DNA from 3 places in the Kluyvera sichuanensis genome. Region 1 is predicted to be linked to each of the others. Evidence: predicted binding sites of a transcription regulator. Region 1 holds the regulator's gene; each other region holds the start of a gene.
The links. The regulator PurR, encoded in region 1, represses purine synthesis genes. The targets are predictions, from matches to a motif close to CANGCAAACGTTTGCNTG.

Region 1 (4,214 bases):
TCAACACCAGCATCAGCGTAATAAACGCTGGCGTGGCGTGAGTTATCATCCGCAGCACCGGTGAAATATAGGTATAGAGCGTAAACATCGCTCCCGCACCCAGTACGGTGGTCAGCAGCGCCGACAGCACCTGCGGACGCACCAGCACCGACAGTTCGCGCTTCACGTCCGGTTTTTCACCCGCCCCGCCCTTCGGCAGAGAGAACCACAGCCCCAGGATGGCAATAATGCCAAGGCCTGCCGTTGCCAGGAACGACATCCGCCAGCCGATGGTTTCACCAAGCCAGGTTGCCGCCGGCACCCCGCCGATATTGGCAATCGTCAACCCCATAAACATGGTCGCCACGGCGCTGGCCTGCTTATGCTTCGGCACCACGCTGGCGGCGACAACGGAACCCAGGCCGAAGAACGCGCCGTGGTTAAGGCTGGTAATAATCCGCGACAGCATCAGCGTGGTGTAGTCCGGCGCCATCGCCGACAATACGTTACCGAGGGTAAAAATCGCCATCAGGAAGATCAGGGCGTTACGGCGGGCACGATGTGAAAGCAGCAGCGTCATCAGCGGCGCACCAACCATCACCCCTACGGCATAGGCGCTGATCAGCATCCCGGCTGCGGGAATGGAGACGTCCACGCCTTTTGCGATCACCGGCAGGAGCCCCATTGGCGAGAATTCGGTAGTCCCGATGCCAAAGGCCCCGATGGCTAACGCCAGTAAGGGAAAGTTAATTTTCATGCAAATGCTCCGGTTGGCCGCACAACAGACGCGGCATGTCGATAATGGGCAAAAGCATGACATCAATCACATAAAAACAGAAGTGTACAAAACAGCAAAAGATTATTGCTAAACGGGTAACAATCAGACAGGAGGGAGCGGGCGCCCCCTCGCAGAGGAATTAATGCAGTACAGCAGTCAAACTTGCGGCAACGATCAGCGCAAGGGTAATGACGGTGGTGGTGAGTGACATCTTAAGTTCGGTACTCATCAACTTTTCTCCTTTTTATCGCTACAGCAAAACTGAGCTAACTCATTTTTGCACAGTATTGCGCAAAAATCTTCACAGATTTAGCAGGATGTTGGTTTTTACTCTTCCACTTTGCGTCAGGATAAGTCAAAATTCGACGCTTATTTATAAGCGTACCGGCCATTGACCCCCTCCTGTCGTCCTGTATCGTTTTCCCGGCGAATCGCAATCCACAAAATTGCGTCAGGGTGTGTGAAGGCAAACGTTTTCCTTTCGATTTTATCAGGGGCAGGCCAGGGTCTGGAGTGAGATGGAATGGCAACTATTAAAGATGTAGCGAAGCGCGCAAACGTTTCCACTACAACCGTATCACATGTAATTAACAAAACGCGTTTTGTCGCCGAGGAGACGCGTGAAGCCGTTTGGGCGGCGATCAAAGAGTTGCACTACTCTCCGAGCGCCGTTGCCCGCAGCCTGAAGGTGAACCACACCAAATCGATTGGTTTGCTGGCAACCAGCAGCGAAGCGGCCTACTTTGCCGAAATTATCGAAGCCGTTGAGAAAAACTGCTTTGAGAAAGGTTATACCCTGATTCTGGGCAACGCCTGGAATAACCTGGAAAAACAGCGCGCCTACCTGTCGATGATGGCGCAAAAGCGCGTGGATGGCCTGCTGGTCATGTGCTCCGAGTATCCGGAATCCCTACTGACGATGCTCGAAGAGTACCGTCACATTCCGATGGTGGTGATGGACTGGGGCGAGGCTAAAGCAGACTTCACCGACTCGGTCATCGATAACGCCTTTGAAGGCGGCTATACCGCCGGTCGTTACCTGGTTGAGCGTGGTCATCGCGATATCGGTGTGATCCCAGGTCCACTGGAGCGCAACACCGGCGCGGGCCGTCTGGCCGGCTTTATGAAAGCGATGGAAGAAGCGCAGATCAACGTACCGAAGAACTGGATTGTGCAGGGTGACTTCGAGCCCGAATCTGGTTATCGCGCAATGCAGCAGATCCTGTCGCAGCAGCCGCGCCCTACTGCTATCTTCTGCGGTGGTGACATCATGGCGATGGGCGCACTGTGCGCCGCAGATGAAATGGGTCTGCGCGTGCCGCAGGACATTTCGCTGATCGGTTATGATAACGTGCGCAACTCGCGTTTCTTCACCCCGGCGTTGACGACCATTCACCAGCCGAAAGATTCGCTTGGTGAGACGGCGTTTAACATGCTGATGGACCGTATCGTCAGCAAACGCGAGACCTCGCAGTCGATTGAAGTGCATCCGCGTCTTATCGAACGTCGCTCCGTGGCCGACGGCCCGTTCCGCGACTACCGCCGCTAAGCATTACCCACGGACACCCTACTCGGGTGTCCGCAGCCACTCTTCATTTAGCGTCTCGCTATCCCCCAGATATTCCAGCAGCCAGCTTAAAGCCGGCGACGCTTCGCTTTGCTGCCAGGTCAGGCAACAGGCGGCATCCGGGAACGGGTTTTCAAGCTGTAGCGCCACCCATGCCCCGCTTTCCAACCACGGTTGCGCCAGATGCCCCGGCACCATCGCCGCGCAAAGCCCCGCCGAGATACAGGTTTCCGATGAGGCCCAGTCCGGCACCACCACGCGCTTCTGGTTATCGAGCAGCCAGGTTGTTCGCTTTGGCAGCGATCGCGAAGTATCTTCGCGCACCAGTGACGGCCAGTTGCGCAACACATCATCACTGAGCGGGCCTTCCATCTGCGCCAGCGGATGGGTACTCGCCACTACGCAGTGCCAGTTGAGCATCCCCATATCACGAAACGCGAAACGGCCACCAACCGGAATCGCCTGAGTGGCACCAATCGCCAGCTCCACGCGACCATCGGCCAGCGCATCCCAGACGCCATTAAACACTTCCTGATAAACAATCAGTTCCACGTCGCTAAAGTGGCGATAGAAATCGACAATCAACTGCCGGGTTCGCTGCGGTTTCACGATATTATCGACGGCAATCGCCAACTGCCCTCGCCAGCCGTTAGCAATTTGCTGGCACTGTTGGCGAGTGATCTGCATTTTTTTGATAACAGAGCGCCCCTCCTTCAAAAACCATGCGCCAGCGGGAGTAAGCTCAACGTCGCGATGGCGCCGTTCGAACAGGGGAACTGCCAGCCACTCTTCCAGCTGGCGTACCGTATAGCTGACCGCAGAAGGCACGCGGTGCAGTTCCTGAGCCGCGGCGCTAAAGCTACCGTTGCGCGCCACCGCATCAACCACTTCCAGTGAATATTCAGACCACATTTTCTGCCTGCAAAATTTTTGAATGCATGACGCAAATATTAGCGTTTCACAAGCCGTTATGCACTCTCTACACTCAGCGGCATCGTTTATTCATGATAAAAAGGGCGAAATTAATGCAACCTGGGAAAGGATTTTTAGTCTGGCTCGCGGGGCTGAGCGTATTGGGCTTTCTGGCTACCGATATGTATCTCCCTGCCTTTGCCGCCATTCAGGAAGACCTGCAAACGCCGGCATCAGCCGTCAGCGCGAGTCTTAGCCTGTTTCTGGCCGGTTTTGCCGTCGCGCAACTCCTCTGGGGGCCGCTGTCAGACCGCTACGGGCGCAAACCGATTCTGCTGTCCGGGTTAACCATTTTCGCTATTGGCTGCATTGGCATGCTGTGGGTGCGCGATGGCACCACGCTGCTGGTCCTGCGTTTTGTGCAGGCCGTCGGCGTTTGCGCTGCGGCGGTGACCTGGCAGGCAATGGTCACCGACTACTATCCAGCTCAGCGCACCAACCGCATTTTTGCCACTATCATGCCGCTGGTTGGGCTCTCTCCGGCGCTCGCCCCGCTGCTGGGTAGCTGGCTGCTGGCGCACTTTGACTGGCAGGCCATCTTCGCCACGCTGTTTATTATCACCCTGGTGCTGATGCTCCCGGCGTTCCGCCTCAAGCCTGCGCACAAAAAAAATGCCACTAGCGAAGAAAAGCTGACCTTTATGCGCCTGCTGCGCAGTAAAGACTATCGCGGCAACGTGCTGATTTACGCCGCCTGCTCGGCGAGCTTTTTCGCCTGGTTGACCGGTTCACCGTTTATCCTGCATGAGATGGGCTACAGCCCAACGGTAATTGGTCTGAGCTATGTGCCGCAAACCATCGCCTTCCTGATTGGCGGCTACGGCTGTCGCGCCGCGCTGCAAAAATGGCGTGGTGCCCAGATGCTGCCGTGGCTGCTGGTTATCTACGCGCTGAGCGTGGTGGGTACCTGGGCCGTGG
Region 2 (4,214 bases), 1.9 Mb from region 1:
AACCGACGGGCTGGTGCATCTGTTCGCCAACCGTTGGGCTCCGCTGGTAGTCGGGCGCAACGTGGGCCTGATGACGATGGAATTATTTACCCCTGCACGCGATGTGCTGGCACAGCGGACGCTGGGCTGGGTCGCCCGCTAATCAGCAGTTTAAGGAGTTAATGTGCAAAGTGTTGATGTTGCCATCGTAGGCGGTGGAATGGTTGGGCTGGCGGTAGCCTGCGGTTTACAGGGCAGCGGCCTGCGGGTTGCCGTGCTGGAACAGTCGCTACCGCAGGCGCTTGCCGCCGATGCGCCACCTGCGCTACGCGTCTCCGCCATCAATGCGGGCAGCGAAAAGCTGCTCACCAGGCTGGACGTCTGGTCGGCAATCACTGCCCAGCGCGCCAGCTGCTACCACGGCATGGAAGTGTGGGATAAAGACAGCTTCGGTCGTATTACGTTTGATGACCGCAGCATGGGTTACAGCCATCTCGGCCATATCGTTGAAAACGCGGTGATCCATCACGCGCTGTGGCAGAAAGCGGAGCGCAGTTCCGACGTCACGCTGATGGCGCCCGCTGAACTGCAGCAGGTGGTCTGGGGTGAGAATGAAGCGTTTCTGACGCTGAAAGACGGCAATATGCTGACCGCGCGTCTGGTCGTGGGGGCGGACGGCGCGAACTCCTCGCTGCGCAGTAAAGCGGATATTCCGCTGACCTTCTGGGACTATCGCCATCACGCGCTGGTCGCCACCGTTCGCACCGAAGAGCCGCACGAGGCGGTGGCGCGCCAAAGCTTCCACGGTGAAGGTATTCTGGCCTTCCTGCCGCTCTCCGATCCGCATCTTTGTTCGATTGTCTGGTCACTGTCGCCGCAGGAAGCAGAACGGATGCAGCAGGCCGATGACGCTGAATTTAACCAGAAGCTGAATATCGCCTTTGATAATCGCCTGGGGTTGTGCAAGGTGGAGAGCGAACGTCAGGTATACCCGTTGACCGGGCGCTATGCACGTCAGTTTGCCGCCCATCGTCTGGCGCTGGTCGGCGATGCAGCGCACACCATCCATCCTTTGGCCGGGCAGGGGGTGAACCTGGGCTTTATGGACGCCGCCGAGCTGATTGAAGAGCTGCGTCGTTTGCATATGCAGGGTAAAGACATCGGTCAGCATTTCTATCTGCGTCGCTACGAGCGCAGCCGTAAACACAGCGCCGCGCTGATGCTGGCGGGAATGCAGGGCTTCCGCGAGCTGTTTGCTGGCGAAAATCCGGCGAAAAAACTGCTGCGCGATCTCGGTCTTGCGTTGGCTGATACGCTACCCGGCGTGAAGCCGCAACTGATTCGTCAGGCAATGGGCCTGAACGACCTGCCAGAGTGGCTTCGTTAAGTCGCTCACACTTTTACTCCCGGTGGTTCTACCGGGAGTCTCCTCTCTCATTTGAAAAATTCTAATTTCACGCCGTTTTTCGCATTAGTTTTATTAATCCATGCATTTTCATGTTACGGAAAAAGCGCCCTGTTTTACGCATAAAATATTATCTTATGCTGAATTGTTAACCATTGTTGTTAATAAAATGGGGTGTATTTCGCTTTTTTGCAGTCAATTCCTCTGTATGCTTTTTCGCGGCTTTTGGTCATAAGCTAATGTGATGTCCCCTTTTTCAGGATGGTTTACCACGATGTTCGGTGGTAAGTTCAGGGAAAAGAGAACGTTTGCGTCGGTGCCCAGATGGGTGTCGGCGTTTGGTTTTGTGGTGCGATATATTCAACGAGGACATGATGGCTCAACAAACGCCTTTGTATGACCAGCACGTGTTATGTGGCGCGCGTATGGTGGATTTCCACGGCTGGATGATGCCGCTGCACTATGGTTCGCAGATTGATGAGCACCACGCGGTGCGTACCGATGCCGGGATGTTCGATGTGTCGCACATGACCATCGTCGATCTCCACGGGCCGCGGACCCGAGAGTTTCTACGCTATCTGCTGGCAAACGACGTTGCCAAGCTCACCAAGCCCGGCAAGGCGCTCTACAGCGGTATGCTAAATGCATCGGGCGGCGTGATTGATGACCTGATCGTTTACTACCTTACCGAAGATTATTTCCGCCTCGTCGTTAACTCCGCCACCCGCGAAAAAGACCTCTCCTGGATTACCCAACACGCTGAACCTTATGCCATCGACATCACCGTCCGTGATGACCTGTCGCTGATTGCCGTACAGGGGCCGAACGCGCAGGCGAAAGCCGGCACGCTGTTCACCGATGAACAACGTCACGCAGTGGAAGGCATGAAGCCGTTCTTTGGCGTGCAGGCGGGTGACTTCTTTATCGCCACCACCGGTTACACCGGCGAAGCGGGTTATGAAATTGCCCTGCCAAAAGAGCAGGCCGCCGATTTCTGGCAGAAACTGGTTCAGGCTGGCGTGAAGCCTTGCGGTCTGGGCGCGCGCGATACGCTGCGTCTGGAAGCCGGGATGAATCTCTACGGTCAGGAGATGGACGAAAGCATCTCCCCGCTGGCGGCCAACATGGGCTGGACCATCGCGTGGGAACCGGCCGAACGCAACTTTATCGGTCGCGACGTGCTGGAGCTGGAACGTGAGAAAGGTACCGAGCAGTTGGTCGGCCTGGTGATGACCGAAAAAGGCGTCCTGCGCGGTGAACTGCCGGTGCGCTTTACCGATGCCCGCGGCAACGCGTGCGAAGGTGTGATCACCAGCGGGACTTTCTCGCCAACCTTAGGCCATAGTATTGCGCTGGCTCGCGTCCCGGCTGGGATTGGCGAGACGGCGATCGTGCAGATCCGCAACCGTGAAATGCCGGTCAAAGTGACAAAACCTATTTTTGTGCGTAACGGCAAGGCCGTCGCGTAAGCCCTTTTTATTCTGGAGATTTTTTGATGAGCAACGTACCAGCAGAACTGAAATACAGCAAAGAACACGAATGGCTGCGCAAAGAAGCTGACGGTAGCTACACCGTTGGTATCACCGAGCACGCGCAGGAATTACTGGGTGACATGGTCTTCGTTGACCTGCCGGAAGTTGGCGCGACCGTTAGCGCGGGCGACGACTGTGCCGTGGCGGAGTCCGTTAAAGCGGCATCCGACATCTATGCCCCGATCAGCGGCGAAATCGTTGCTGTGAACGACGAACTGGGCGACTCGCCGGAGCTGGTGAACAGCGAACCGTACGCGGGCGGCTGGATCTTTAAGATCAAAGCCAGCGACGAAGCGGAAGTTGCCGCGCTGCTGGATGCGACCGCATACGAAGCCCTGTTAGAAGACGAATAAGGATTTGCTCCCTCTCCCTGTGGGAGAGGGCCGGGGTGAGGGCGAGTTTACGCCGTCGCCCCAAACCTCTTCTTCGAAGAGGAAATCTTAAAATCACCGCACGTTTCAGGAACCATCGCTCATGACACAGACTTTAAGCCAGCTTGAAAACCGTGGCGCGTTTATTGAACGTCACATCGGGCCGGATGCCCAGCAGCAGCAAGAGATGCTCAAAACAGTTGGCGCGGATTCATTAAACGCACTGATTGCGCAGATCGTGCCGAAAGATATCCAGCTTGCTACGCCGCCGCAGGTTGGCGAGGCCACCACCGAGTTCGCCGCGCTGGCGGAGTTGAAGGTGATTGCCGGTCGCAACAAGCGCTTTAAGTCATACATTGGCATGGGTTACACCCCGGTACAGCTGCCGCCGGTTATCCAACGCAACATGCTGGAAAACCCGGGCTGGTACACCGCGTACACCCCGTATCAGCCAGAAGTTTCTCAGGGTCGTCTGGAAGCGCTGCTCAACTTCCAGCAGGTGACGCTGGATCTGACCGGTCTCGATATGGCCTCTGCCTCTCTGCTGGACGAAGCCACCGCAGCCGCTGAAGCGATGGCAATGGCCAAGCGCGTGAGCAAACTGAAGAACGCCAACCGCTTCTTCGTGGCGGCCGACGTGCATCCGCAAACTCTGGATGTGGTCCGTACCCGCGCGGAAACCTTCGGTTTTGACGTGATTGTCGACGACGCTGACAAAGCACTGGAGCATCAGGACGTCTTCGGCGTGCTGCTGCAGCAGGTCGGGACCACTGGTGAAGTTCATGACTACAGCCAGCTGATTGCTGAACTGAAATCTCGTAAAGTCGTCGTCAGCGTTGCCGGCGATTTCATGGCGCTGGTGCTGTTAACCGCACCGGGCAAGCAAGGCGCGGACATTGTCTTCGGCTCTGCGCAGCGTTTCGGCGT
Region 3 (4,214 bases), 660 kb from region 1:
GACGACTATAACCCGGAAACCGAGCAGTACACCCTGACCATTCGTCAGCGTACGCCGGCGACCGCCGAGCAGGATGAAAAATTCCCGCTGCACATTCCATTCGACATCGAGCTTTACGATAACGAAGGCAAGGTGATCCCGCTGCAGAAAGACGGGCATCCGGTGCATCACGTGCTGAACGTGACCCAGGCGGAGCAGACCTTTGTTTTCGATAACGTCTACTTCCAGCCGGTTCCGTCCCTGCTGCGCGAGTTCTCGGCGCCGGTGAAGCTGGAATATAAATGGAGCGATCAGCAACTGACGTTCCTGATGCGTCACGCGCGAAATGACTTCTCCCGCTGGGACGCGGCGCAAAGCCTGCTGGCAACCTATATCAAGCTGAACGTTGCGCGTCATCAGCAGGGTCAACCGCTGTCGCTGCCGGTCCACGTGGCCGATGCGTTCCGCGCGATCCTGCTGGATGAGCACATCGACCCGGCGCTGGCGGCTGAGATCCTGACGCTACCGTCAGCCAGCGAAATCGCTGAGCTGTTCGAGATTATCGATCCTATTGCCATTGCCGCGGTGCGTGAAGCGCTGACCCGTACGCTGGCGACGGAACTGGCCGATGAATGTCTGGCGATTTATAACGCCAACAAACTCGACAGCTACCGCGTAGAACATGCCGACATTGGTAAACGCTCGCTGCGTAATACCTGTCTGCGCTATCTGGCATTTGGTGATCGTGAGCTTGGCGATAAGCTGGTGAGCGATCAGTACCATCATGCCGATAACATGACCGATGCGCTGGCGGCGTTGTCCGCAGCGGTTGCGGCTGAACTGCCGTGCCGTGACGCGCTGATGCAGGAATATGATGACAAATGGCATCATGACGGTCTGGTGATGGATAAATGGCTGATTCTACAGGCAACCAGCCCGGCGGACGACGTGCTGGCAACGGTACGTAAGCTGCTGAACCACCGTTCATTCAGCATGAATAACCCGAACCGTATTCGCTCGCTGATTGGCGCCTTTGCCGGCAGCAACCCGGCGGCGTTCCATGCGGCAGACGGCAGCGGCTATCAGTTCCTGGTGGAAATGCTCACCATACTGAACAGCAAAAACCCGCAGGTGGCTTCTCGTCTGATTGAGCCGCTGATCCGCCTGAAACGCTACGATGCGAAGCGTCAGGCGTTAATGCGTGCCGCGCTGGAGCAACTGAAAGGGCTGGAAAATCTTTCTGGCGACTTGTACGAGAAGATTGCTAAAGCCTTAGCTTAACCAGTAGCCCGGACGAGGCGCGAGCCGACTCCGGGGGGGCTTGGTGACAATCCCGGCGTCGCGTTGCTCGGCCGGGCTACATTATATATAAGCAAAAACGCCGTAGGTTTTTTCCCTACGGCGTTTTTTTTATCAAACATGTTCGGTAAGTCGCGCGGAACTTAACGTGGGAACCTGAATGTCCCGCCGATGCAGCGCCTGCCAGAATGTCTCCAGCGCGCTGTCCAGTCGGGTGTGCAGATTTGGGCTGAACTGCGGCTTATGCTGATAATCGGTCACCTGGCTATCGTCGGCAAACACACCCTGCAGGATCTCCTGGGCCTTCAACGCATTCAACACCGGCTTTAAGGCGTAATCCACCGCCAGCATATGCGCCACCGTACCGCCGGTTGCCAGTGGCAGCACCACTTTGCCTTCCAGCGCACGCTCGGGCAACAGATCCAGCAGCGCTTTTAATGCGCCAGCGAATGATGCCTTGTAGACCGGCGTGGCGATAATCAGGCCGTCGGCGTGAGCTAACTGCTCGGTCAAGGTTTGCAGCGCCGGACTGTCAAAGCGAGCGTGAAACAGATCTTCGGGGTCGAAGTTCTGTAGATGCCAATGGAAAACTTCAACGTCGGCGGCAGAGAGTTTCTCCCGGGCATACTCCAGCAGGGCGCTGGAGCGAGAAGGAAAACGAGGGCTGCCTGCTAAAGTAATGACGCGCATGGTCTCTCCTTATAACTAAAAACAAACATTAATCTAAAATTGATAACATTTGCATCAGTGTGTCAGAGAGGAAACTGCGGGCGAAATACTTTTTCTGATGATGGATTACCAGAAAATGCATATGCGGAGTGCAGGAGAGGTTGAATGGAAGGAAAACGATTGCGCTTTTTTTGCCGTAGGTCAATTCCATTTCTGAGCGTTATCGCACATAATACGCCCCCGGTTTGCACACCGGGAATCCAGGAGAGTTCATGTACTATCCCTTCGTTCGTAAAGCACTTTTTCAGCTCGATCCAGAGCGCGCTCATGAATTAACGTTTCAACAATTACGTCGCGTCACCGGCACCCCGCTGGAAGCACTCGTGCGTCAAAAAGTGCCGGAAAAACCGGTCACCTGCATGGGGCTGACGTTTAAAAATCCACTGGGTCTGGCCGCCGGTCTGGATAAAGACGGCGAATGTATCGACGCCTTAGGGGCGATGGGTTTCGGTTCCATTGAGATTGGTACCGTCACGCCGCGTCCGCAACCGGGTAACGACAAGCCGCGCTTGTTCCGTCTGGTCGATGCCGAAGGGTTGATCAACCGTATGGGCTTCAATAACCATGGCGTTGATAACCTGGTCGAGAACGTAAAAAAAGCGCATTTCGACGGAATTCTGGGGATTAATATCGGCAAAAATAAAGATACCCCGGTTGAGCAGGGCAAAGATGACTATCTGATTTGTATGGAAAAAATCTACGCCTATGCCGGTTATATTGCGATTAATATCTCCTCGCCAAATACCCCTGGGCTGCGTACGCTGCAATATGGTGATGCGTTAGACGATCTCCTTTCCGGTATTAAAAATAAGCAATCTGAACTCGAACAAAAGCACCATAAATATGTTCCAGTGGCGGTGAAGATCGCTCCGGATCTTTCTCATGAAGAGTTGATCCAGGTGGCCGACAGTTTAGTCCGCCATAATATTGATGGGGTGATTGCTACCAATACCACATTGGATCGTTCTCTGGTTCAGGGGATGAAAAATTGCGATGAAATGGGAGGCTTAAGCGGTCGTCCATTACAATTAAAAAGCACCGAAATTATTCGTATGCTGTCAGCCGAATTAAAAGGTCAATTACCGATAATTGGCGTTGGCGGTATCGACTCGGTGATTGCGGCGCGTGAAAAGATGACAGCTGGCGCGTCTCTGGTGCAGATCTATTCCGGGTTTATTTTTAAAGGCCCGCCGCTGATTAAAGAAATCGTTACCCACATCTAGTATTTTTCCTGATAATGTGATCCAGGGCTTTATTTCCGGCCCTGGTTGCATTATATTCCCGTATTGTTGCTTATTTAAACATATTGGTCTTTTATTATTTAAGGCTAAGTAACGCAACGGAAGAAAGGGCAATGCATTGGATGCGAATATGACGGGGGAGTAAAATGCGAATTAAACCTGATGATAACTGGCGTTGGTATTACGATGAAGAGCACGATCGTATGATGCTCGATTTAGCCAATGGTATGTTGTTTCGTTCGCGTTTTGCTCGCCGGATGTTAACCCCCGATGCTTTTGCGCCTACCGGGTTCTGCGTTGACGATGCTGCGCTTTATTTCTCTTTTGAAGAGAAATGCCGCGATCTCGTACTGTCAAAAGAGCATCGCGCTGAGCTCATTCTTAATGCGCTGGTGGCTATCCGCTTCCTGAAACCGCAGATGCCGAAAAGCTGGCACTTCCGCGCTCACGAAGAGAGCTGGTCTCCGGTAACCGGTGATGCGGCGGCCGTGTGGCTGAGCGACGATGACAGCCAGGTGAATTTGCTGGTGGTAGAGCCGGGCGATAATGCAGCCCTGTGCCTGCTGGCCCAGCCGGGTCTGGTATTGGCTGGGCGCACTATGCAGCTTGGCGACCCTATCAAGGTGATGAACGACAGGCTGCAACCTCAGCCGGGGCTGGGCGGTTACAGCCTGGAGCAGGCGGTTTAAAGCTTCAGCTTTAGCGCTGTTTTCGGTACGCAGCTACAGCTGAGAATCGTACCATCGTTGGCTATCGCACTCTTTTTCAGCGGACTGACTTCACCGTCCAACAGCGTCACGCGGCAGCTGCCGCAGATACCTGCGCGGCAGGAGTAGGGGACACGAATGCCCTGCTGCTCCAGCTGTTCCAATAAAATCTGCTGATTATTCCCGGTAAAACGACTGCCTTCCCAGTCAATTTCTACGAGTGCATCCTGCTGTGTTTGCGGAGCCAGCGCTTCGTCAG

Region 2: the regulator PurR is predicted to act here: its motif matches at 1,682-1,699, upstream of gcvT (glycine cleavage system aminomethyltransferase GcvT).
Region 3: the regulator PurR is predicted to act here: its motif matches at 2,117-2,134, upstream of pyrD (quinone-dependent dihydroorotate dehydrogenase).

The regions. Positions count from the first base shown of each region.
Region 1 covers NZ_CP162271.1:1,021,727-1,025,940, reverse strand. Annotated here, with positions in the region: gene AB2B48_RS05115 (MFS transporter) at 1-736, opposite strand, end outside; gene AB2B48_RS05110 (YnhF family membrane protein) at 897-986, opposite strand; gene purR (HTH-type transcriptional repressor PurR) at 1,281-2,306, shown strand; gene punR (DNA-binding transcriptional activator PunR) at 2,325-3,236, opposite strand; gene punC (purine nucleoside transporter PunC) at 3,350-4,214, shown strand, end outside.
Region 2 covers NZ_CP162271.1:2,887,250-2,891,463, reverse strand. Annotated here, with positions in the region: gene ubiH (2-octaprenyl-6-methoxyphenyl hydroxylase) at 1-142, shown strand, start outside; gene ubiI (FAD-dependent 2-octaprenylphenol hydroxylase) at 164-1,366, shown strand; gene gcvT (glycine cleavage system aminomethyltransferase GcvT) at 1,759-2,853, shown strand; gene gcvH (glycine cleavage system protein GcvH) at 2,880-3,269, shown strand; gene gcvP (aminomethyl-transferring glycine dehydrogenase) at 3,391-4,214, shown strand, end outside.
Region 3 covers NZ_CP162271.1:365,127-369,340, forward strand. Annotated here, with positions in the region: gene pepN (aminopeptidase N) at 1-1,260, shown strand, start outside; gene ssuE (NADPH-dependent FMN reductase) at 1,393-1,968, opposite strand; gene pyrD (quinone-dependent dihydroorotate dehydrogenase) at 2,220-3,230, shown strand; gene zapC (cell division protein ZapC) at 3,395-3,937, shown strand; gene AB2B48_RS01725 (YcbX family protein) at 3,934-4,214, opposite strand, start outside.